DNA from 2 places in the Paenibacillus sp. FSL H8-0332 genome. Region 1 is predicted to be linked to the other one. Evidence: predicted binding sites of a transcription regulator. Region 1 holds the regulator's gene; the other holds the start of a gene.
What was found. The regulator LexA, encoded in region 1, represses DNA repair genes until DNA is damaged. The targets are predictions, from matches to a motif close to CGAACATATGTTCG.
Positions count from the first base shown of each region.

Region 1 (4,295 bases):
TTATCCTTGTTGTTCTGGTTGTGATGGCTGTTACGAATCCGGGGAAGGAAGCATTCAGTGAATATTCTGTAAAGAATCTGGAGAATACGCTTGATCAGGAAATAGGCGACGGAATTACCAAGCTGGTAGCCCAGCCTGTAGTTGAGTCATTGACTGAGAGGGATAACTACATTTTATTCTCTGTATTCAGTGTGCCGGACCTTAAGAATACCGATTTTTTTAGCGGGGATGGCGGGGCTACTAAGAAATATATTGGATTGTTCAAAATCCTTTTTATCAAGCTGTAAATATGGTTTACATATTGTTCCATAACCCGGTATAATTAAATAGATTGTTGCGGAATCTTTATATCATGGTTGTGGAACAAGGAGGAACGAAGTTGAATACGGCTTATAAAGTACTGTCCAGTGATGCTGATCTATTCGCTGCCGCACTGGCACAGGTACAGGTCTACGTCGTTCAGCTGGTTGATGGCAAACCGCATGTGATTGCTGATTATGCCGGACCTGTACAGAAATGGACACCGGAGTACATAGTGCTGGCCGGAATGACTTATAGACGCGATGAATTTGAATTCCGGGTACGATTGAACAAGAAGTGAGCAGATTCGCTGCCCGCTAACCGCTGCTCCTAACATTACTGCCGAATCACACAATCTTCTACGGTACATTCAGCATCTCTTATACTATCCAAGTGTAAAAGAGGTGTTAAGATGACCCAAAGAGAACGCAACAGAATCCGCAGAGCCATTAATGTGCTGCTTACCCAGAGAGCGATCCTGCTGGAGCGGCTTGAAGAAATCAATGAGAATCTGCGCAGTGTGCCTAGAGGTTCGCGGGCCAGAAGAGAGCTATTGGCGGCCAGAGCCTCCATCCGTGAAGCCATTCGCCTGAATACAGCTGCCATTCGCTTGTTACGGAGTGTGCTGCTGTAATCTGTATCCGCCCTGGTGGCTGAGATGATGCGTACAAGACACCCCTTCGGGGGTGTTTTTGTCGTGAGATCCGGGAGCAGCAGGTTGCAGCTGCGGTCTATTCTCTAATCGTAACACGCGTGCCGATAGGTACGGTGGCGGCCAGAGCCAGAACATCTGCGTTATACATACGGATACAGCCGTGAGAGACCATGTGGCCGATGGAGGACGGGTCGTTGGTTCCGTGTATGCCGTAATGCGGCTTGGACAGACCCATCCAAAAGGCACCGAACGGGCCGCCCGGATTGGGCTGCTTGTTAATGATGGTGTACTCGCCTACTGGCGAGACGGTTAACATTTTGCCGATGCCGACAGGGAAGCCTCTGGTGACAACGTCATTATCCAGCAGGTACAGCATACGCTGTGACAGATCGATGATAATTCGATAATTGGGCATACAGATCAGCACTCCTTTAATATCAGGATATGTGCGGAGCCGTACAGCGGTTCACAGAAAAAGTGGCAAAAAAGCCGTATGCGAACAAATGTTTGCATACGGCTTTTTTGCCACTACGCTAAGTGAAATAAACAGAAAACAGGCTGCTTCGCATGGTGCGGAGCAGCCTGTTCTGAAGCGGGGAGTAGATTAGTGGATATCGCGGAATAATCCGATGACCCGTCCCAAAATCGTAACGCGGTTAAGGCGAAGAGGCTCGTACGCCGGATTCTCCGGCTGCAGCCTGATATGATCCCGTTCCTTGTAGAAGGTCTTAACAGTTGCTTCATCTTCTTCGGTCATCGCTACAACAATATCGCCGTTGTCGGCAGTCTGCTGCTGGCGCACGATGACATAATCCCCGTTCATAATTCCGGCATCCACCATACTGTCACCAAGGACAGATAGCATAAATACCTTGTTATCGCCTACATAATGAGCAGGCAATGGGAAGTAATCCTCAATATTCTCTGTAGCTGTAATAGGAACACCAGCTGTAACCTTACCCACTACCGGGATGCGGGTGACGGTCTGGACGAATTGATGCACATTCTCTGAATCTTCCTGCCCGAGTAACTCAATGGCACGCGGTTTCGTAGGGTCGCGCCGGATCAGGCCCTTCTTCTCAAGCCGGTCCAAGTGACCATGCACGGTAGAGCTGGAGGCCAGGCCGACAGCCTCGCCAATCTCGCGGACGGACGGAGGATAACCCTTGCTGCGGACTTCATTACGTATAAATTCCAGGATCGCCAGCTGACGACTAGAAATCTTTGACATCGGAATCAACCCCATATACTATGTTTGGGAAAATTATAACATAGAACTTCCGTTCGTACAAACATAAGTTCTAAAATGAGGAAAATAAGAGAGTGAAAATAAAGAGAACAAACGTTCCGAAAAAACTATTGATCGAAACACATGTTCGTGTTATATTATTTTCGAAAGCAAGAACATGTGTTTGGAGGATGATGATCATGTTAAAGTATAGTACATACAACAGCATCTATAATAATGAGGATATCAAGGTGTCCGCTCCCGGTAATCCAACTGCTCATAATTATGTAACCAAGATCAAGGATGCGATTCTTCATAGTCTCGCTGCGCTATCATCACTATTCCGTCAGGTCAGCCTGATGAAGATGGTTCTGGTGCTGATGCTTGTTATTTCGGGATTCACTGTGGTGGGGAATGTTTTTGCCGGTTCGGTCTCTTCCATGAAGCCAGATAAGCGGATCGTAGTCGAACGAGGGGATACCTTATGGAGCCTTGCGTTAAGTAACAAGCCTGAGGACATGAAGACAGCCGTATATATAGAAGGAATAATGAAGACGAATCATTTGGAGAACAGCGTCATTAAGGCCGGAGATATTCTGATTTTACCTTTATACTGAAGGAATGAAGCAGACTAATGATCGACTCAAAGAGCTTTCAGGGGGTAGACCTTGACAAGCTCTTTTTCTCATGGCAAAGTTAAAATGAATTTAGAGGGAGGGAAACGTATTGAATATTGACGAATTGGTCGCACGCATCAATGAACTGGCACGCAAAGCTAAGAACGGCGGCCTGAATGAAGAGGAATTGGCCGAACGTGCCAAGCTCCGTGAGATTTACCTGGGGAATATCCGCAGCAACTTTCGGGCCCAGCTTAATACCATCGAAATTGTGGACAATCCGGAGCATGAAGAAGGCAATAACGGACTTAAGCATTAGCCTGTTGCCTTTTCATAGATAATACAGGATGACTAGGGGGAACTCACATGGCCCGTTCTTGGGAAAGAATGGTTCAACGCAACACAAAGCAAATTAACCAGCAAAGAAAGAAGCAGGGGAAGGATTCCATTTATGCTTCCAGCACGAAGGCTACCGCAAAAAGCATCGATATTTTCAAAGGCCGGAATATTATATTCCCCGTTGTATTGATGCTGCTTGGCATCATGTTCTGGGTGGTCGGCTCGATTGATGAAGCAAAAGGAAGCGGGATTCTGGCCAACTGGCTGGGTGTAGTGCTGTATTTCCTGCTCGCTGCGCTGCTGTTCTTCCGCCGTCCGTTCCTTAAGGTTGAACGTGCGCGTATTTCTACTATTAAATACAACCGCGAACGCTTCCTGCCTGCGGCGGATATTGAGAAGATCACCTTATCGCGCAGTGTAGTTACTATTAAGTATAAGGGCAAGCGCAAGCAGTGGATTTTCTCCAAGCTGATTAACCGTTATGACACCGCTGCAATGGGTGAACGTCTGGAGCAATTCGCCAAGAACAACAACATTGAAGTCGTGCACGAATAGGAAGACAGACCAGGATATAGGGAGTGGGAGAACAAATGCCGATTACCGCCGTACTATTTGACCTTGACGACACACTGCTGTGGGATGACCGTAGCGTGGAAGAAGCCTTCCGCTGCGCTTCTGAGGCTGCCGGAGATTCCGTTGATCCGCAGGAGCTGGAAGCTGCTGTGCGCAGGGAAGCCCGTGCACTCTATGAATCCTATGAGACGTATCCATTCACGAAGCTGATCGGTATTAATCCGTATGAAGCGCTGTGGGCGAACTTCACTGCCGGTGAACAGCCAGAATTCCGTCAACTGGAACAGCTTGCCCCCGTCTACCGTACCGAATCCTGGCGCCGCGGCCTGGCCTCGCTCGGAGTTGAGGATGAAGCGCTGGCTGCCCGGCTGGCCGACAAGTTCGCCGCTGAGCGCCGCAGCCGTCCCTATATCTATGAAGAGACCCTTCAGGTGCTGGACGAGCTGCGTGGTAAGGTGAAGCTGCTGCTGCTGACGAACGGCTGCCCGGCACTTCAGCAGGAGAAGCTGGATGGTGTACCGGAGCTTACCCCGTATTTTGACCATATTGTGATTTCGGGAAGCTTCGGCAAAGGCAAGCCGGA
Region 1 covers NZ_CP150145.1:3,790,194-3,794,488, reverse strand. Annotated here, with positions in the region: gene NST43_RS16370 (DUF4359 domain-containing protein) at 1-287, shown strand, start outside; gene NST43_RS16365 (hypothetical protein) at 380-601, shown strand; gene NST43_RS16360 (hypothetical protein) at 713-934, shown strand; gene NST43_RS16355 (L,D-transpeptidase) at 1,032-1,370, opposite strand; gene lexA (transcriptional repressor LexA) at 1,560-2,186, opposite strand; gene NST43_RS16345 (LysM peptidoglycan-binding domain-containing protein) at 2,384-2,800, shown strand; gene NST43_RS16340 (DUF896 domain-containing protein) at 2,910-3,119, shown strand; gene NST43_RS16335 (hypothetical protein) at 3,167-3,694, shown strand; gene NST43_RS16330 (HAD family hydrolase) at 3,730-4,295, shown strand, end outside.

Region 2 (4,295 bases), 1.4 Mb from region 1:
CGGCAAGGCACAGTGAGTCTGATTGCCGGGAAGCTGCATGAGCTGAAGGTGGAGTACTATGAGAACCAGGGGGATGCGCGGGCGGTACTGATGTGGGAGAGCCCCAGCCAGGCCAAAGGCGTAATTCCGGCAGGAGCCCTCTATCTTCCCTAACAAGTGCAACGAAGCGTCAGATCTGCTCGCGGTAGCTGATGTTGTTGGCGATTTTCTCGTCACGCACGGCTTGGCGCAGGATATCCTTGACAGACTGAACCTTACGGATTCTATAGAAGGGGAGCTGTGGAGATGAAGCATCATCCGACAAAATGATCAGCGTCCCGATGCCCAGCATACGCTGCAACACCGACTGGGTGACGGAGAAATCATTGACCCGCAGCAGCTCGATTTCTTCGACATCCTTGCCGATCAGTCCGCTCTTCACCATAATCCGCTGGGACGTAATCGTATACTTGGTGGTATTCAGCCCGATCAGCCCCTTGAGACGGTCGGAGATGCCGGCAGGCTTGCCCTGCCATAATTCTTTTTCGGGACCGGAGCTATGGCCAGCCGCCGGACGCCGTGCTGCTGCCGGAGAACCGGCCTCTTCTGTACCTGCCCCGCATTCCCCGCAGAATTTGGCACCTTGCTTGTATTCCGCACCACATGCTGTGCAATAAGTCATAAGTAGATCTTCCTCTCCTTGAACGGATAAATTCATTATAGTATAACAGGAATTGCCAGTCATCAACGGGTTCTTGACCGCCCTTTCCCCCTGTGAATACGCTTAACCGCTGACATATGTTTCATTACGCCGAATTTTACATTAATTTCATTTGCACTTAACAAAAATCGATATTATTCTGTTAAGTGGAGGGATATTAACTATGAGACAAGCTTTACTTGCAGGACTGCTAGTGGCCGTCATGATACTCAGTGCCTGCGGCAATAACAGTGCTGAACCGGCGTCCCCGGAAGAGGTACAGGAGACGGTACAGAGCTTTTACAATGAAATGTCGAAATTCGACGAAATGGGCAAATCCTCGCTAGAGAACTTCAACACCACGCTAACCTCTTATTCCACCGGACAAGCGACAGACAAAGAATTCCAGAAGGCTGTGGACAGCTTCCAGGATACCGCATCTCAGCTTGCAGAGCATGTGAGCGATATCAAGATTGCGGGTGGCCTGCCGGATACGATCGAGAAGCTGCTTAGAGATTCGGTGATCGCTTTCCAGAGTGCCTATCAGATCAAGGAGAAGGCTTCCAAGAGCGCAGTATCGCCCGATGTGACCGCCGAGGAATTCGACGCGATGAATCAGCAGGCGGACGTAGCTATGCTCTACGGCATCTCCAAGCTGAATGAAGCCAGAGAAGCCGCCGGACTGATTGATCCGGAGCAAGCCGTGACAGGCACCGTGTCAGATGCAGGCACAGATGTCAAGCAGGAACCGGGTACTGGAAGCGCAGGGACTACGTCAGTGAAATAAGCAGAGACAAGACTTGTTATAGGCAAAAGGATTCAGATGAAGACGCTGTACAGCATTACTGTAGGCGTCTTTTTGCTGACGATTGAATTATTTGTCCAACCTTTTTGAGAAGTACTTAGGGGCCTCCTTGAAGCCTTGTCTTTCATAAAATGTATGAGCCTCTATTCTTCTGGCATGGCAATGAACCTGGATACTGGCACATCCTTTTTGGCGGGCAGAAGCTGAAGCGGATTCCACCAATTCCTGTCCAATTCCCTTACTTCTAGCTGAGGAGTCCACAACCAGATAACTAATGGAGGCGATATCTCCTCTCATGCCCAGTTGCGGGATATAATGTAGGGAAAGACAGGCGATAACACATCCTTCCGCTTCATAGACCATTAACTCTTCATTGGGGTCAGCAAGAAGTCTTTCTATATTCTCTTTCATAAAAAGCCTGGTATCCGGGTAACCTAACTGCGTCAATAGTCTGGAAATATCCTCTCGATCCTCCACATTTGCAGCCCTAATCATAAATTTCGTCTCCACTCCTTTTCTCACTCTTCACCTTAATGATGGCATCTAATTACCGAAATTACCAGAACCGCAGTATGGCTGTTTCAATGCAGGTGTGGTGCTAGTTCAACCTTATTTAATCAGCGAAAGCCCTCCTTCTGCGTCCTTGGACTGACATTAATTTCTGCTTGCCTAACAAGAAGAATTGCGGATATAATACAAACATACGTTCGGTACATAGGCAGCAAGATGATGCAGTCGGGGTATACACACACGGAGTGGGGGAATTGCAATGGGCAAAAAGCTTGAAGTGGGCGGTCTGCGGGAGAGCAGCCGAATCATGTTGACGGAGCATAAGCGCGGGATCAGGAGGGACGAACGGGAGACCTAGCATAGCCTGAAGCCGGTTCTGGACGAGCAGAAGCTGGAGGAGATTGAGCATACACTGGCCTTATCGCTAAGGAGTCATGTGCGGGTAACGCTAGTGCTGTATGATCCTCTGGAGCAGAGGAAGCTGAGCGGGTTCGTGACCTCCATTCACACCCACACGCGGGAATTCAAGCTGCAGTGGGCGGAGGAATGGAAGTGGCTGCTCGTAGATGACATTGTGGAGGCTTATATTGTCTGAGGGATGAAGGCTCTGCCTGTAAGCAGCGTCCTTAGTTACTCCCGTTCCTGGACTGGTCCGTCTTCTCATAGGCAATCAGCGTCACTTCCGGGTTCCCGGTCATTCGGGCAATTTGCGATTCCGCCTGACGGATCACCTCCACGACATCCTCCTGGCCGCTAAGTGCGGCTATTTTGTAGCTGTCGCTGTGAATATCCATGTTCAACCACCTTTCATGTATTGAGACCTACAGGTCCGCTAACTTATTCTGGCCTGTTATGGCGGAATCCATCCGGCTGAACAAGATCCCTGGAATACCGGGGGTCTTATTTCTGATTATACGGATAGTACATCCGAATTTTACGGGCTATATAGGTTATTCATACAAGCAATACGGGAAAAGGGGGCATTAACTATATAAGGGGGTGAGTATATGCTGACTTTTGAACAAGTGAAGAGTAAATCGGCCGGGAAGCTTGGCAATCTGCATCCGGCTGTGCTGGCGGGGGCCAATGAGCTGATTAGACGGAGTTATAACCGGGGGGTACCGATCCTCATTACGCAGGGAATGCGTACGATAACGCAGCAGAATGAGCTGTATGCTCAGGGAAGAACGAAGAAGGGCGACATAGTGACTAATGCCCGGGGAGGCGACAGCTACCATAATTACGGACTGGCAATAGACTTTGCGCTGCTCCTGCCGGACGGCAGGAATGTGTCCTGGGATATGAAACGTGACGGGGATGGCGACAAGGTAGCAGACTGGCAAGAGGTGGTGCAGGAGGGGAAGAAGCTGGGGTTCGAATGGGGCGGGGACTGGACCTCCTTCAAGGATTACGCTCATCTGCAAATGAGCTTCGGCCTTAGCATCCAAGACCTGAAGGCAGGCAGACGGCCTACTGCCCAGCAGAGTGCAGCCGCACTAAACCGTATAACCGGAGGTGAGCCAGAGGTGAACAAGGATATCCCGGTAAATATTACGCTCAATGGAAAGAAGCTGACGACCGGCGTCATGGACGATGCGGTAACCTATGCGCCTGTACGTGCGATTGCGGAAGCACTTGGAGCCAAGGTCACGTATAATGCGTCCAGCAAGACCGTGAACATTGTGAAGGAATAACTTCTCTGCATAGATGCTGTCCCGGATGGGGAAATTATCAGCGATTAACCACATCCATAAAGGGGGCACAACATTTTGAACAAGCTGATTACAAGCCTTGCCTGCGGTACGGTCCTGTCCATGAGTCTGCTCGGAGCAGGTAGCATCTCCGCAGCGCCCGGCGGTATGACTACTACGACTCCGGGCGTTATGAGCACCACCGCTCCGGGCATGAACAACATGTCTACTGACGGCCGGATGGGCAACATGGGGAATATGGATGACCGGATGATGGACGGCCGGGGCAACACCATGATGAATGAGACCAGAGATTCCATGCATAAGACCGAATCCATCATGAAGGACAAAATCCGTACCGGAGACAACAGCTCTGTCTCCCCGCTGTCCAACGACATGCCTACCGGCAGATATCGGGCGCAGAGTACGACCACCACAAGCAACACCGGTAAAGGCTCCAACTGGGGCTGGCTCGGTCTCGTCGGTCTCCTGGGTCTGGCTGGCATGCGAAGCAGAACCGGTGATCGTCACTAGTCAAGTATTGAGTCGCAAGGCCCGTATCAGCTTTGGCTGACCGGGCCCATTTTTTTTGCGGACAGGGACAAACAGG
Region 2 covers NZ_CP150145.1:5,173,018-5,177,312, reverse strand. Annotated here, with positions in the region: gene NST43_RS22295 (glycosyl hydrolase) at 1-153, shown strand, start outside; gene NST43_RS22290 (PH domain-containing protein) at 170-661, opposite strand; gene NST43_RS22285 (hypothetical protein) at 864-1,466, shown strand; gene NST43_RS22280 (GNAT family N-acetyltransferase) at 1,554-1,994, opposite strand; gene NST43_RS22275 (YolD-like family protein) at 2,359-2,589, shown strand; gene NST43_RS22270 (hypothetical protein) at 2,621-2,788, opposite strand; gene NST43_RS22265 (M15 family metallopeptidase) at 3,002-3,688, shown strand; gene NST43_RS22260 (WGxxGxxG family protein) at 3,764-4,219, shown strand.
Region 2: the regulator LexA is predicted to act here: its motif matches at 2,181-2,194, upstream of NST43_RS22275 (YolD-like family protein).